Regions from separate parts of the Streptomyces sp. NPDC014861 genome, predicted to be linked through region 1. Evidence: predicted binding sites of a transcription regulator. Region 1 holds the regulator's gene; the other holds the start of a gene.
What was found. The regulator HspR, encoded in region 1, represses chaperone genes until heat shock. The targets are predictions, from matches to a motif close to TTGAGNNNNNNNNNCTCAA.
Positions count from the first base shown of each region.

Region 2: a site for HspR is predicted at 1,269-1,287, ahead of lon (endopeptidase La). Genes of this name have one in related genera too.

Region 1 covers NZ_JBIBWV010000012.1:120,585-128,260, forward strand. The annotation lists gene ACF1BN_RS23545 (helix-turn-helix transcriptional regulator) at 1-518, shown strand, start outside; gene ACF1BN_RS23550 (hypothetical protein) at 524-994, shown strand; gene ACF1BN_RS23555 (heat shock protein transcriptional repressor HspR) at 1,047-1,496, opposite strand; gene dnaJ (molecular chaperone DnaJ) at 1,501-2,682, opposite strand; gene grpE (nucleotide exchange factor GrpE) at 2,716-3,351, opposite strand; gene dnaK (molecular chaperone DnaK) at 3,348-5,183, opposite strand; gene ACF1BN_RS23575 (sugar transferase) at 5,430-6,011, shown strand; gene ACF1BN_RS23580 ((Fe-S)-binding protein) at 6,174-7,676, shown strand, end outside.
Region 2 covers NZ_JBIBWV010000007.1:401,343-409,018, reverse strand. The annotation lists gene ACF1BN_RS18160 (RNA polymerase sigma factor) at 1-292, opposite strand, end outside; gene ACF1BN_RS18155 (hypothetical protein) at 465-1,148, opposite strand; gene lon (endopeptidase La) at 1,310-3,721, shown strand; gene ACF1BN_RS18145 (glutamate--cysteine ligase) at 3,794-4,948, opposite strand; gene ACF1BN_RS18140 (lytic polysaccharide monooxygenase) at 5,277-6,158, opposite strand; gene ACF1BN_RS18135 (lysozyme) at 6,367-7,200, opposite strand.

The DNA of each region.
Region 1 (7,676 bases):
GCATGGAGCCCCTGCTGGACCGCGGCATCACCATGCGCACCCTCTACCAGCACACCGCCCGGCACCACCCCGCCACCCTCGCGTACGTCGAGCGGGCCGCCCCCTACGGGCTCACCCTGCGCACGCTGGAGGAGATCGTCGACCGGCTGATCATCGTCGACCGCAAGGTCGCCTTCGTGCCCGCCCGCAGCGACCGCCAGGTCGCCCTGGAACTGCGCCACGAGGGCCTCGTCGAGTATCTCGTCGGGGTCTTCGAGCAGTTCTGGCTGCACGGCGTCCCGTGGGACGAGGAGGTCACCTACAGCCCCGCGGTCGACGGCATCGGCGGGGTCCAGCGCTCCATCGCCCGGCTCCTCGTCGAGGGCCACGTCGACGAGGCCATCGCCCGCCGCCTCGGGATGAACGTACGGACCTGCCGGGCGCACATCGCCAAGCTCGCGGCCACGCTGGGCAGCGGGAGCCGGGCGCAGCTCGGCTACCTGATCGCCCGGTCCGGCCTTCTCGAACGGGACAACTGACCACCTTGCACGCACACATCACGCTCGACGGCCCCGCCGGCACCCTCCGGGTCTCCGGCGACGGCCTGCCCGCCGTGGAGCTCGTCCGGACGGCCGGGACGCCGGCCGACGAGCACACGCCGATCGGCACCCGGAAGGCCGCCCTGCTGACGCTCACCGTCGACGGCGCGCCCGCCTCGATCCGCCCGGCCCGGGGCCGGCTGCTGCGGCGCTCGTACCGGGTCGACGTCCGCGCCGGCGGCCTGCGGTACCGGCTCGTGCCCTGCTCCTACGGGGAGAGCCGGCTCAGCCGGGACGGGAAGGCGCTCGGGCTGCTGAGCTCCAGCGGCGACGGGCGGGTGATCGACGAGTGGGACGAGGGCGTCGAGCCCACCCCGCTCGACCTCGCCGTCGGCACCGCGCTGGCCGCCGCGTTCGGCACCGGCGCCTCTCCCTGGTGGGAGACGCTCGGCGACATCATCGGCGAACTGATCTGAACACGCGAAGAGGGCCCCTCCCCGGACGGGAAGGGGCCCTCTCCGCTGCGCGCTATTCGCCGCGCTTCGGCGCCGGACGCCAGACCACCAGCGCGCTCGCCTGCTGCACGTCGGTGTACGGGACCAGGTCGCGCCGGTAGGAGGCGTGCACCTGGGCCTCGCGCTGCCGCATCGCGGCGGCCGCGCCCTCGACGGCGGTCGAGAGCTCGGCGACACGGGCCTGGAGCGCCGCGACCTGGTTCTCCAGCTCGATGATGCGCTTGATCCCGGCCAGGTTGATGCCCTCGTCCTGCGACAACTGCTGCACCTGACGGAGCAGTTCGATGTCGCGGGCCGAGTAGCGGCGGCCGCGGCCGGCCGTACGGTCCGGTGAGACGAGACCCAGGCGGTCGTACTGGCGCAGGGTCTGCGGATGCAGCCCCGACAGCTGGGCCGCCACCGAGATGACGTACACCGGGGTCTCGTCGGTCAGTTCGTACGGATTGCGTCTGCGTCCGTCCACCGCGTCACGCTCCCTTCGCCGCCTCGAACAGCTCCGCCCTGGGGTCCGCGTCGGCGGTCGCCGTCCGGTACTGCTCCAGGGCCTCGCGGGCCTTGTCGTCCAGCTCCCTGGGCACCGCGACCTCCACCGTCACCAGCAGGTCGCCGCGGGTGCCGTCCTTGCGGACCGCGCCCTTGCCCCGGGCGCGCATGGTGCGGCCGTTCGGCGTGCCGGCGGGCAGCTTGAGGGTGACCGCGGGGCCGCCGAGGGTCGGCACCTTGACGTCACCGCCGAGCGCCGCCTCCGTGTAGGAGACCGGCACGGTGATGGTGAGGTTGTCGTCCTTGCGGCCGAAGACCGGGTGGGCGTCGACGTGCACGACGACGAACAGGTCGCCGTGCGGTCCGCCGCGCTCGCCCGGGGCTCCCTTGCCGCGCAGCCGGATCTTCTGCCCGTCGGAGACGCCCGCCGGGATGCGGACCTGCATGGTCCGCGAGGACTTGGCCCGGCCGGAGCCCTTGCAGATCTCGCAGGGGTTCTCGGCGATCAGGCCGCGGCCCTTGCAGTCCACGCACGGGTCGGTCAGCGAGAAGCCGCCGCCGCTGCCGCGCGAGACCTGGCCGGTGCCGACGCAGGTCGGGCACACCCTGGGCGTGCCGTTCGTGTCGCCGGTGCCCGAACAGGCCGTGCACGGCTGCTGGCTGGACATGCGCAGCGGCACCGTGGCGCCCTCGATGGCCTCGGTGAAGCTGAGCGTCACCTCGGACTCGATGTCCTGCCCGCGGCGCGGCTGGGTGCGGGCACCCGCACCGCCGCCGCGGTTGAACAGACCTCCGAAGACGTCCCCGATTCCGCCCCCGCCGCCGCCACCGAAGCCGCCGGCTCCGCCCTGGGCGCCGCCGAAGAGGTCCCCCAGGTCGAAGTTGAACGAGCCGCCGCCCGCGGGACCGCCGGCCCGGAAGCCGCCGTTCCCGAAGAGGGCGCGCGCCTCGTCGTACTCCTTGCGCTTCTTGGGGTCACCGAGGACGTCGTTCGCCTCGGAGATCTCCTTGAAGCGCTCCTCCGCCTTGGTGTCGCCCTTGTTGGCGTCCGGATGGTTCTCCCGGGCGAGTTTCCGGTAGGCCTTCTTGATCTCGGCCTCGGTGGCGTCCTTGGGGACGCCGAGGACCTTGTAGTAGTCCTTCTCGACGAAGTCCTTCGTGCTCATCGACGTCCCTCCTCCCGCACGCGGGTACGGCTGTTACTCGCTGTCCTTCTCGGACGTGTCGGCGTCTTCCGACTCCTCGGCCTTGGCCTGCGCCCCGGGCTGGGGCTCGGCGACGGCCACGCGGGCGGGCCGGATGGTCCGCTCCCCGATCCGGTACCCCGGCTGCAGGATCGCGACGCAGGTCGTCTCGGTGACGTCCGGCGCGTACGAGTGCATCAGGGCCTCGTGGATCGTCGGGTCGAAGGGCTCGCCCTCCTTGCCGAACTGCTGGAGCCCCATCTTGGCGACGACGGTCTCCAGCGACTCGGCGACCGACTTGAAGCCGCCCACGAGCTCGCCGTGGTCCCGGGCCCGGCCGACGTCGTCGAGGACCGGGAGCAGGTCGGACAGGAGGCTCGCCACGGCGATCTCCTTGACCGTGACCCGGTCCCGCTCGACCCGGCGCCGGTAGTTCTGGTACTCGGCCTGGAGCCGCTGGAGGTCCGCGGTGCGCTCGGAGAGCGAGGCGCGGGCCTGGTCCAGGGCGGCGGTGAGTCCGGCGTCGGCCGCCGGCGTGCTGTTCGCGTCCCCGGCCGGGGCCGCCGTGTCCTCGGTGGACTCGGCGGCCTCGGTGGCGTCGCCGGAGGGGACGTCGGGCTTCTCCTCGAAGCCCGGGGTCTCCTCGCTCACGCCTGACCGTCCTTCTTGGGCTCGTCGTCGACGATCTCGGCGTCGACCACGTCGTCGTCGGCCTTGGCCTCACCGGCGGGGGCGCCGGCCTGCGCGGCCTGGGCGTCCGCGTACATCGCCTGGCCGAGCTTCTGCGAGACGGCGGCGACCTTCTCGGTGGCGGTGCGGATCTCGGCGGCGTCGTCGCCCTTGAGCTTCTCCTTCAGCTCGACGAGAGCGGCCTCGACCTCGGACTTCACGTCGCCCGGAACCTTGTCCTCGTTGTCCTTGAGGAACTTCTCGGTCTGGTAGACGAGCTGCTCGCCCTGGTTGCGGGACTCGGCGGCCTCGCGGCGACGGTGGTCCTCGTCCGCGTACTGCTCGGCCTCCTGGCGCATGCGGTCGACCTCGTCCTTCGGCAGCGAGGAGCCGCCGGTGACGGTCATCTTCTGCTCCTTGCCCGTGCCCAGGTCCTTCGCGGTCACGTGCATGATGCCGTTGGCGTCGATGTCGAAGGCGACCTCGATCTGCGGGACGCCGCGCGGGGCCGGCGGGAGGCCGGTCAGCTCGAACATGCCGAGCTTCTTGTTGTACGCCGCGATCTCACGCTCGCCCTGGTAGACCTGGATCTGCACGGACGGCTGGTTGTCCTCGGCCGTCGTGAAGATCTCGGACCGCTTGGTCGGGATCGTGGTGTTGCGCTCGATGAGCTTGGTCATGATGCCGCCCTTGGTCTCGATGCCGAGGGACAGCGGGGTGACGTCGAGGAGCAGGACGTCCTTGACCTCGCCCTTGAGGACGCCGGCCTGGAGGGCGGCGCCGATGGCGACGACCTCGTCCGGGTTCACGCCCTTGTTGGCCTCGTTGCCACCGGTCAGCTCCTTGACGAGCTCGGCGACGGCGGGCATGCGGGTCGAGCCGCCGACCAGGACCACGTGGTCGATCTCGGAGAGGGCGATGCCCGCGTCCTTGATGACGTTGTGGAACGGGACCTTGCAGCGCTCCAGCAGGTCCGAGGTGAGCTGCTGGAACTGGGCGCGCGTGAGCTTCTCGTCCAGGTGCAGCGGGCCCTCGGCGGAGGCCGTGATGTAGGGCAGGTTGATGGAGGTCTCGGTCGAGGACGAGAGCTCGATCTTCGCCTTCTCGGCGGCCTCGCGGAGGCGCTGGAGGGCCATCTTGTCGAGCGCCAGGTCGACGCCGTGACCGTTCTTGAACTGGGTCACCAGGTAGTCGACGACACGCTGGTCCCAGTCGTCGCCACCGAGGTGGTTGTCGCCGTTGGTGGCCTTCACCTCGACGACGCCGTCGCCGATCTCCAGGAGGGACACGTCGAAGGTGCCGCCACCGAGGTCGAAGACGAGGATCGTCTGGTCGTCCTTGTCGAGGCCGTAGGCCAGGGCGGCCGCGGTCGGCTCGTTGACGATGCGCAGGACGTTGAGGCCCGCGATCTCACCGGCCTCCTTGGTGGCCTGGCGCTCGGAGTCGTTGAAGTACGCCGGGACGGTGATGACCGCGTCGACGACCTTCTCGCCCAGGTAGGCCTCGGCGTCGCGCTTCAGCTTCTGCAGGATGAAGGCGCTCATCTGCTGCGGGTTGAAGCTCTTGCCGTCGATCTCGATCTTCCAGTCGGTGCCCATGTGGCGCTTGACCGACCGGATGGTCCTGTCGACGTTGGTGACGGCCTGGCGCTTGGCCACCTCGCCGACGAGCACCTCGCCGTTCTTCGCGAAGGCGACGACGGACGGCGTGGTCCTGGCGCCCTCCGCGTTCGTGATGACGGTGGGCTCGCCGCCTTCCAGAACGCTGACGACGGAGTTAGTCGTGCCCAGGTCGATGCCGACCGCACGTGCCATTTCGATTCCTCCAGCTGACTGACTTGAGTGGAACTGACTCAAGGATGCACGACGGGATGGCCGACGTCAACAGACCTGAGTCGAGGTGACTCAACTCTTCGTCGGCCCGATCACTCAAAGAGACGCGAGAAGCGCGTCGCTCCCTGACGCGGGAGGCGGGAAATGGGAGAGTCCTGATGCCCCTTGTCGGGCAAAGCGGGCATATTCCACGAACATCCCATGATCTCAGCCGGAGGGGTCCGGGGCATGACGGCGAACCGTACGCAGCACACCCAGCACACCCGCCCACAGCTCACCCGCCCTCCGCGCCGCGGGACGGGCCTCAAGCGCGCCTTCGACCTGCTGGGAGGTACGGCCCTGCTGCTGGCGCTCGCGCCGCTCCTCGGCGCCGTCGCCCTCACGCTCACCCTGGCGGCCCCGCACCCGGGCGGCGCCCCGCTGCTGCGCCGCCGCACGGTGGCGGGCCTGGACGGCCGCCCCTTCACCATGCTGACCTTCCGCACCCGCAGCCCGCTGGCCGCGCTGCCGCTGCTGCTGCACGTCGTACGGGGCGAGATGTCGCTCGTCGGCCCCTGCCCGCTCTCCCCCACCCACCGGGAGTGCGGCGGCGAGACCCGCCGCCGGCTCACCGTACGCCCGGGACTGACCGGACCCTGGCAGATCAGCGACCGCTCCGACCTGCCCTGGGAGGAGCGCGAACTGCTGGACCTCCACTATGTGGACCACCACTGGCTCGGCATGGACCTGGCCGTTCTGGCGCGTACGCTTCCAGCAGTCCGCCGACGTCGCCTGCGGCGCGCCTCCGCCCGTCCGGCAAGGCTTGCCTGAGCGACACAGATCACCGCGAGGGCCGCTACAAGTGGGGCGCCCGTACCGGTAATCTCAGCACGGACTAATTAAGTTACCGCTTAGTAGGCTCAAGGCGAGAGTGAGGGCACGGCGAGCACCGGCCGCCCCCGCCGCGCCCCAGGCCCGCCCGAGGAGCCCGTCATGCAACTCGCCGCGATCATCGTGTCGCTGACGCTGACCGTGGTCGGCGTTGCCCTGCTCGCTCGCGCCATCGGCCAGTTCGTCGCGTACTTCAAGCTGGGCCAGCCGGTCCCGGCCGGCACCCGTACGGACAACCCCTACCAGCGCAGCGTCACCCTGGTCCGGGAGTTCCTGGGCCACACCCGGATGAACCGCTGGGGCATCGTCGGCTTCGCGCACTGGTTCGTCGCGGTCGGCTTCCTGACCCTCCCGCCGACCCTCGCCCAGGCCTTCGGCCAGCTCTTCCAGGCCGACTGGACCCTGCCGGTCATCGGCGGCTTCCTGCCCTTCGAGCTCTACATCGAGTTCATCGGCGTCATGACGATCCTCGGCATCGCCGCCCTGATCGTGATCCGCCTGCTGAGCCTCCCCGGCCGGGCCGGCCGCAAGTCCCGCTTCGCCGGCTCCAAGGCCGGCCAGGCGTACTTCGTCGAGTACGTGATCCTCACCATCGGCCTCGCGATCTACGTGCTCCGCGGCCTGGAGGGCGCGATCCACCACGTCGAGCACTACGAGGCCGCGTACTTCGCCTCGTACCCGCTCGTCCTGCTCTTCAAGGGCCTCTCCCTCTCCACCCTCCAGACGCTCATCTACTTCACCGCCATGGTGAAGATCAGCACCTCGTTCATCTGGATGATCGTGGTCTCGCTGAACACCAACATGGGCGTCGCCTGGCACCGCTTCCTCGGCTTCCCGAACATCTGGTTCAAGCGGAACGCCACCGGCGGGACCGCGCTGGGCGCGCTCCTGCCCATGACGACCGGCGGCAAGCCGATCGACTTCGAGGACCCGGGCGAGGACGACGTCTACGGCGTCTCCCAGGTCGAGCAGTTCTCCTGGAAGGGCCTGCTCGACTTCTCCACCTGCACCGAGTGCGGCCGCTGCCAGTCGCAGTGCCCCGCCTGGAACACCGGCAAGCCGCTCTCCCCCAAGCTCCTCATCATGTCGCTGCGCGACCACGCGCACGCCAAGGCGCCGTACCTGCTCGCGGGCGGCGGCAAGGACATGGAGGGCAACGAGAAGGCCACGCCCGAGCAGCTGAAGGACGTGCCCGCCGCGGCCCTGGCCGAGGCCGAGCGCCCCCTCATCGGCACCGCGGAAGAGAACGGCGTCATCGACCCCGACGTCCTGTGGTCCTGCACCACCTGCGGCGCCTGCGTCGAGCAGTGCCCGGTCGACATCGAGCACATCGACCACATCGTCGACATGCGCCGCTACCAGGTCATGATCGAGTCCGCCTTCCCGTCGGAGGCCGGCACGATGCTGAAGAACCTGGAGAAGAAGGGCAACCCCTGGGGTCTGGCCAAGAAGCAGCGCGTCGAGTGGACCAAGGAGGTCGACTTCGAGGTCCCGATCGTCGGCAAGGACGTCGAGGACCTCTCCGAGGTCGACTACCTCTACTGGGTCGGCTGCGCCGGCGCCCTGGAGGACCGCGCCAAGAAGACCACCAAGGCCTTCGCGGAG
Region 2 (7,676 bases), on a different contig from region 1:
CGCGGGCGCGCTGGGCGTCGACCAGGCGGCGGGCGGCGATCACCCACAGCCAGCCGCCCGCCTCTCCCCGGCCCCGGTGGCCGCCGGCGGAGCGCCAGACGGTGACGAAGGTGTCCTGGAGGACCTCCCGCACCGTCTCCTCGTCCGGGCAGCGGCGGGCCAGCCGGGCGTACAGCCAGCCGGCGTGCCGGTCGTGGAGCAGCGCCAGCGCCTCGGTGTCGCCGCGGGCGACGGCGCGCAGCAGCGCGGCGTCGTCGGCCGGATCGTCCCCCTCGGGGCGTGACAGTCTCACGCCCTCTCTATCGCGCTCCGGACCCCGCGCGGTTCACGGATCCGCGAACGGTTCCGCGAACGGTTCCGCGAACGGTTTCGCGAACGGAGGCGCGAACTGATCCGCGAACCGGTCCGCGAACCGGTCCGCGTCGGCCGCGTGTCGGCGGCCCGACGGCGGGGTCACGGCGCGGTCACGGCGCGGTCGGGGGGCCGCCTCCGGGGAGGGCGTCGAAGACGCGCTGGAGGGCGGCGGGCCGCTCGCCGTCGCCCGCGACGACGAGCCGGTGCTCGTACGTCACGAAGTACTGGAACCCGTCGGCGATCGGCGGTCCGCCCGGCCGCTCGGGCACGCGCGCGTAGGCCGGGTCCTCCAGCGCCGCCCGCAGCCCGGCCAGCGCGTCGGCGCTCATCCGCCCGGAGCGCGTCTCCCTTTCCTTCGACCGGACGGTCCAGCTCCCGTCCTCGTGCACCACGAGCTGGTTGGTCACCCCGGCGAACCCGCCGTTCACGACGACCTCCACGAGCACCGCCCCCGCCCGGGGCTCGGCCGGATCCGCCTCCGTCGCGGTGGCGGAGGGCGTACCCGGGGCCGAGGCGGAAGGCTTCCCCGTCCCCGTCCCCGTCCCCGTCCCCGTGTCCGTGTCCGAGGCGCCTGGTGCGTCCGGGGTGCCGGACGAGGAGGCGCCGGACGAGGAGGTGCCGGGGCCGGGCGTGATCCCGGAGCTCACGGTGCTCCCGCTCCCCGACCCGGGGGAGGGGCCGGGCGCGTCGGCGTCGGCACACCCGCTCACCCCGACCACCAGCACCGCCACCACCGCCGGCACCGCGCCCCACACCGGTCCGCGCCCGACCCGCCGTTCCGCACCCGTCTCCATGCGCCGAAGCATGCCCGCCCCGGTTCCCCCGCGCAGCCGGAATCCCGCAGGTGCCACCCCGTTCCCGGCCGATCGCTCAGAGCGAACACCGCTTGGGGAACATCCGGCGGCGCAGATGCATTGAGTCGGCATAGCTCAACTTGACTGCCGAAGGGGAGATCATGGCTTCTGAGTCCAAGGCGACCGTGCCGCTCACTCTGCCTGTGCTGCCGCTCGACGACGAGGTCGTGCTGCCCGGGATGGTCGTGCCGCTGGATCTGTCGGACAACGAGGTGCGGGCCGCCGTGGAGGCGGCCCAGGCCGCCGCTCGCGGGGCGAGCGGGAAGCCGCGGGTGCTGCTGGTGCCGCGGGTGGACGGGACGTACGCCGGGACCGGTGTGCTCGGGATCGTCGAGCAGGTGGGGCGGCTCGCGGACGGCGATCCGGGCGCGCTGATCCGGGGCGTCGGACGGGTGCGGATCGGGGCCGGGACGACCGGGCCCGGCGCGGCGCTGTGGGTCGAGGGGAGCGTGGTCGCGGAGACCGTGCCCGAGCCCCTGCCGGGCTCCGTGACCGAGCTGGTCACGGAGTACAAGGCCCTCGCCACCAGCTGGCTGAGGAAGCGCGGCGCCTGGCAGGTCGTGGACCGGGTCCAGCAGATCGACGGCGTCGGCGCGCTCGCCGACAACTCCGGGTACTCGCCCTTCCTCACCGTCGAGCAGAAGCTCGCCCTCCTGGAGACCGCCGACCCGGTCGCCCGCCTCGGGCTCGCCACCGCCCAGCTCCGCGAGCACCTCGCCGAGCAGGACGTCGCCGAGACCATCGCCAAGGACGTCCAGGAGGGCGTCGACAAGCAGCAGCGCGAGTTCCTGCTCCGCCGCCAGCTCGAAGCCGTCCGCAAGGAGCTGCGCGAGCTGAACGGCGAGCAGGACGGCGAGGAGTCCGACGACTACCGCGCCCGCGTGGAGGCCGCCGACCTGCCCGGGGCCGTCCGCGAGGCCGCCCTCAAGGAGGTCGACAAGCTGGAGCGGTCCAGCGACCAGTCGCCCGAGGGATCCTGGATCCGGACCTGGCTCGACACCGTCCTCGAACTGCCGTGGAACGAGCGGACCGAGGACCGGTACGACATCCTGGGCGCCCGGGCCGTCCTGGACGCCGAGCACGCCGGCCTGGAGGACGTGAAGGAACGCATCACCGAGTACCTGGCGGTCCGCAAGCGGCGCTCCGAGCGCGGGCTCGGCGTCGTCGGCGGGCGGCGCGGCGGTGCCGTGCTCGCGCTCGTCGGCCCGCCCGGCGTCGGCAAGACCTCGATCGCGGAGTCCGTCGCCCACGCCATGGGCCGGAAGTTCGTGCGCGTCGCCCTCGGCGGCGTGCGCGACGAGGCCGAGATCCGCGGCCACCGGCGTACGTACGTGGGCGCCCTGCCCGGCCGGATCGTCCGGGCGGTCAAGGAGGCCGGGTCCATGAACCCGGTCGTCCTCCTCGACGAGATCGACAAGGTCGGCTCCGACTTCCGCGGCGACCCCGCCGCGGCCCTGCTCGAAGTCCTCGACCCGGCGCAGAACCACACCTTCCGCGACCACTACCTGGAGGTCGAACTCGACCTCAGCGACGTGGTGTTCCTCGCCACGGCCAACGTCCTCGAAGCCATCCCCGAGGCGCTGCTCGACCGCATGGAGCTGGTCCGCCTCGACGGCTACACCGAGGACGAGAAGGTCGTCATCGCCCGCGACCACCTGCTGCCCCGGCAGCTGGAGCGGGCCGGCCTGGAGCCCGGCGAGGTCGTCCTGGAGGAGGCGTCGCTGCGGAAGCTGGCCGGCGAGTACACCCGGGAGGCGGGCGTCCGCACCCTGGAGCGGGCCGTCGCCCGGCTGCTCCGCAAGGTCGCGGCCCAGCACGAACTCGGCGACCGCGAGCTGCCGTTCACGGTCACGCCCGAGGACCTGCGGGCCCTCATCGGGCGCCCGCACCACGTGCCCGAATCCGCCCAGGACCCGGCCGAGCGGCGTACCGCGGTCCCGGGCGTGGCCACCGGCCTCGCGGTGACCGGCGCGGGTGGCGACGTCCTCTTCGTGGAGGCGTCCCTCGCCGACCCGGAGACCGGCGCCGCCGGGCTGACCCTCACCGGTCAGCTGGGCGACGTGATGAAGGAGTCCGCGCAGATCGCGCTCTCCTTCCTCCGCTCGCACGGCGCGGAGCTGGAGCTGCCCGTGACCGGCCTGAAGGACCGGGGCGTGCACATCCACTTCCCGGCGGGCGCGGTCCCGAAGGACGGCCCGAGCGCGGGCGTCACCATGACGACCGCGCTGGCCTCGCTGCTGAGCGGCCGGCTCGTCCGCACCGACGTGGCCATGACCGGCGAGGTCTCCCTGACCGGCCGGGTCCTGCCCATCGGCGGCGTGAAGCAGAAGCTGCTCGCCGCGCACCGGGCCGGGATCACCACCGTGGTCATCCCCAAGCGGAACGAGGCCGACCTGGACGACGTCCCGGCCGAGGTCCTGGAGAAGCTGGAGGTCCACCCGGTGACCGACGTCCGTCAGGTCCTGGAGATCGCCCTGGCCCCGGCGGAGGTCCCGGTCGTGGCCGCCGCCTGACCCGAGGACGGCGAGGCCCCCGGTACGCGCGCGTGCGCACCGGGGGCCTCGCGCACGCGCGTGGGCGGTCCCTCACACCGGGGTCGTCCGCCGCACGGCCTCGACGATCACCGAGGCCAGCGACGGGTCGCCGGCGTGGGCGGCCCGCTGGAGGTCCGCGCCGGTGCCCCGGGCGAGCAGCCGCTCCAGGCCGGCCTCGGCGCGCTCCCGGTCGCCCGTGTCCTCCAGGGCGGGGCGCACGTGGCCGAGCAGGGCGCGCAGCACCTCGCCGGCGGGGGCGGGCCGCCAGCTGCGCGGGTCGAGCAGTTCGCCGCCGAGCCCGTACCGGCTGGCCCGCCAGGCGGCGAGCCGCAGCACCACCGTCGACACCGGGTCCGGGAGCCGCCCCCGGCGCCACTCCCGGGCCGCGGTCTCCACCAGGGCGCGGCTCAGCACCGCGAGCAGGACGGTGTCCTCCACGTCGAGGCAGACGTCGCCGACGCGGATCTCCACCGTCGGGTAGCTGGGGGAGAGCCGGGCGTCGAAGTAGACCATGTTGCCGTCGAGCGGGACCTCGCTGGCGAGCATCTCGCTGGTGGTCCGCTCGTACGCCGCCACGTCCCCGTACAGCTCGCTGGGGCCGGACATCGGCCAGCGCTGCCAGAGCTGGTGGCGCCAGCTCGCGTACCCGGTGTCGACGCCCTGGAAGTAGGGGGAGTTGGCGCTGAGCGCGAGGAGCGGGGCGAGCCAGGGCCTGATCCGGTCGAGCACGCCGACCCCCTCCTCGGGCGAGGAGAGGTGGACGTGCACGTGGCAGGCGCAGGCGAACTCCTCGTCCACGAGATGGGCGTACCGGTCCTGGATCCGCCGGTAGCGGTCGTCCGGGGTGAGCAGCGGCGGACCGAAGTCCACGGGCGCGGTCGCGAGCGCGGCGACCGCCACACCCGCCTCCGCCGCGGCCGCCGCGGCGGCGAGCCGGGCCCGGCGCAGCTGGTCGGCGAGCTGGGGGGTGGTGGCGCAGGGGGCGGTGCCGATCTCCAGCTGCTCGGCGTACAACTCGGGCTTCGCCGGTTCCGGGCCCTCGGTGCGCGGCCCGGTGCCGGCGTGCCAGGCGGCGATCTCGGTGACGGTGCCGGCGAGGGGCTGGGGGTGTCCGGTCTCGGGGTCGACCAGGAGGAGCTCCTCCTCCACTCCGAACGTGCGCGGCCCTTCCCCGCGGTGGTAGACCCACCGCTGCTGGTTCCGCATGGAGCGCTCTCCTTCACGGGGCGGATTCACGGGCGGACGGTGGTGCGCTGACGGGCGTTCGAACGAGCTTTCTCCAAGGCTGTCCACGAACGTCCCGGCTTCCACCCGTCCCCGTGCGGATGGCGCGAAATCGCCCCCCGGACGAGGTCCGGGGGGCGATGGGGCGGGAGAGGGGGGCGGGGTTCCCTGGGAGCCGCCGGAGGGGTGAGCGGGGCCACCGCCCCGCCCGTCCGCTCCCGCCGTCCTCCGCTCCGGGGGCGGCCCCGGTAGCCACCCCGGGCGCGGCCCCGCGGGGCCGGGCGCGGGAGGCGGTCCCGGGGACGCGTCCCTAGGAGGCGGAGGAGTTGCGGCGGCGGCCCAGGAGCAGGCTGCCCGCGCCGAACACGGCGAGCGCGCCCGCGCCGGCGAGGGCGAGCGGCAGCGGCGAGCCGGGTGCCTGGGCGGCCTCGGCGGAGAGCGCCGGCGGCTGCTCGTCGCCGCCGTGGCCCGCGTGGCTCACCGTGGACAGCTCGGCGCCGGCGGCCAGTTCGGCCTCGGTCGGTGCCTCGGCCTTGGCGGCGGTCGCCGCGGCGGCGCTGCCGAAGGTGACGTCCGAGCAGCTGTAGAACGCCTCGGGGCTGTCGTTGCGCTGCCACACCATGTAGACGATGTGGCGGCCGGTGCGGGCGGGGAGGTTGCCGGTGAAGGAGTAGTAGCCGTCGGTGGCGGTGCGGGTGGTGTTGTACACGGCGGCCGGGGTGGCGTCGAGGTCGGACCACTTCAGCGGCTGCGTCGGGTCGAAGCCCGCCTTGGTGATGTACATCGTCATCGTGCCGGAGTGGGCGGCCGTGGCGCGGATCTTGAAGCCGAAGGCGCCGGCGGAGACGGCGGTGGCGGGCCAGTCGGTGCGCGCCCAGTCCAGGGCCCGGTACTTCTCGCGGTTGGCCGAGCAGAGCTTGCCGTCGGGGATGACGGCCTTGTGGTTGCCGTCGGCGTTGGCGATGTTGACCTCGTTCCAGTCGTAGAGCGGCTGGGTGCCGGAGTCGGCGACGAGGTCCTTGCACACCTGTGAGTCGGGGCTCTCGGGGCCCTCGGCGTAACAGGCGGCGACCCGGCTCACGGGGTTGAAGACGGCTCCGTGGGCGGCGGCGGTGGTGGGGGTGAGGCCGACGAGGGCGGCGGCGGCGGACAGGGCGGCGACGCCGGCGGCGGTACGGCGGGAGGACGGCATGCGGGGGCTCTCTCTCGTGCGTGGGGGAGTACGGAACGAGCAACGCGCGCGGGGCGCACAGAAGTTGAAACCCGTGCGACCGGGGTAGAGACTCGCATTGGTCCATACCAATGGGCAAGAGGGTGGGCGGAAAAAGGCCCTGAGCACGCGAAACGGCGGTTCCGGGGGCACCGCCGTGCCCCCGGAACCGCCGTCCTCCGCGCCGGCCTCAGCCGTTCGCGAGCGCCTGGACCCGGGAGAGGTCGCCGTTGAAGTGGTTGTGGTCGCCGACCGTCGGGCCGGTCGAGGTGTACTGCCACATCGTGTAGTACGGCCAGCCGGCCGGGAGTTCGCCGACGGCGGCGGCGTACCGCGCGACCCACAGGGGGTTGGCCGAGGCGAAGCCGGAGTAGTTGCCGGTGCACTGCTTCCACCAGCTGGTCGCCGTGTAGATGACGGCGTCACGGCCGGTGCGGGCCTTGTAGCGGTCGAGGAAGTCGCGGATCCACGCGACCATCCCGGACTGGCTCTTGCCGTAGCAGGTGGCGCCGTACGGGTTCCACTCGATGTCGAGGACGCCGGGGAGGGTCCTGCCGTCCTTCGACCAGCCGCCGCCGTTGTTGACGAAGTAGTCGGCCTGGGCGGCGCCGGTGGTCGTGTCCGGGGTGGCGAAGTGGTACGTGCCCCGGATCATGCCGACGTTGTACGAACCGTTGTACTGCTGCGCGAAGGAGGTGTTCTTGTAGTACGTGCCCTCCGTCGCCTTGACGTAGGCCCACCTCACGCCGCTGTTCCACAAGGTGGTCCAGGCGACGTTGCCCTGATGGCTGGAGACGTCGACGCCCTCCGTCTGGACGGCGAGGGCCGAGGCGTCACCGGCGGGGGCGGCGCCCCGGCCGTCGTGCTTCAGGACGCCCATGCCCATGTGGGCGGTGCCGCGCGCGGGGACGGCGGCGCGGGCGCCCGGGTCGGCGGCGCCGGCCTGGCCGGCGAGGGGGAGGACGAGGGCGGTGGCGGCGAGGCCGGCGAGCAGGGTGGTGGGGACGGATCTGCGCACACGCATGGCGTGACTCCCGAAGGGTCGGTGGGGGTGGTGTGGACATGTCAGTCACGTGCTCGCCGGGGACTCTACGCACGTAGACAGGTGGGGTGGAAGGGGATCCGGGTTCCGCCGTTGGTCTACTCCTGCGAAATACTGAAGGAGCTGCGGCGACGCCCGCCGGAGCGCGAAACTTTCAGCCGACGAAACACGCGTGGGAGGTCCGAGGTGCGCGCAGGCGGTCCGGCCGGTGAGGACGGCACGACGCCCGGGGAGAGCCCCGTCGGCGCCGAGACCGCCGGCCCCGAGCCCGAGGCGGCGTCCGGTCCCGAGCCGACGTCCGGCCCCGAGCCGGTATCCGGCCCCGGTTCCGCGCCGGCGCCCGGTCCGGGTCCCGCGCCGAAGTCCGGCTCCGAGCCCGAGCCGGCACCCGGCCCCGTCGGCCCCGCCTCCGCCGCCGGCCCCGAGCCGGCGCCCGGCCCCGCCGGACCGGCCTCCAC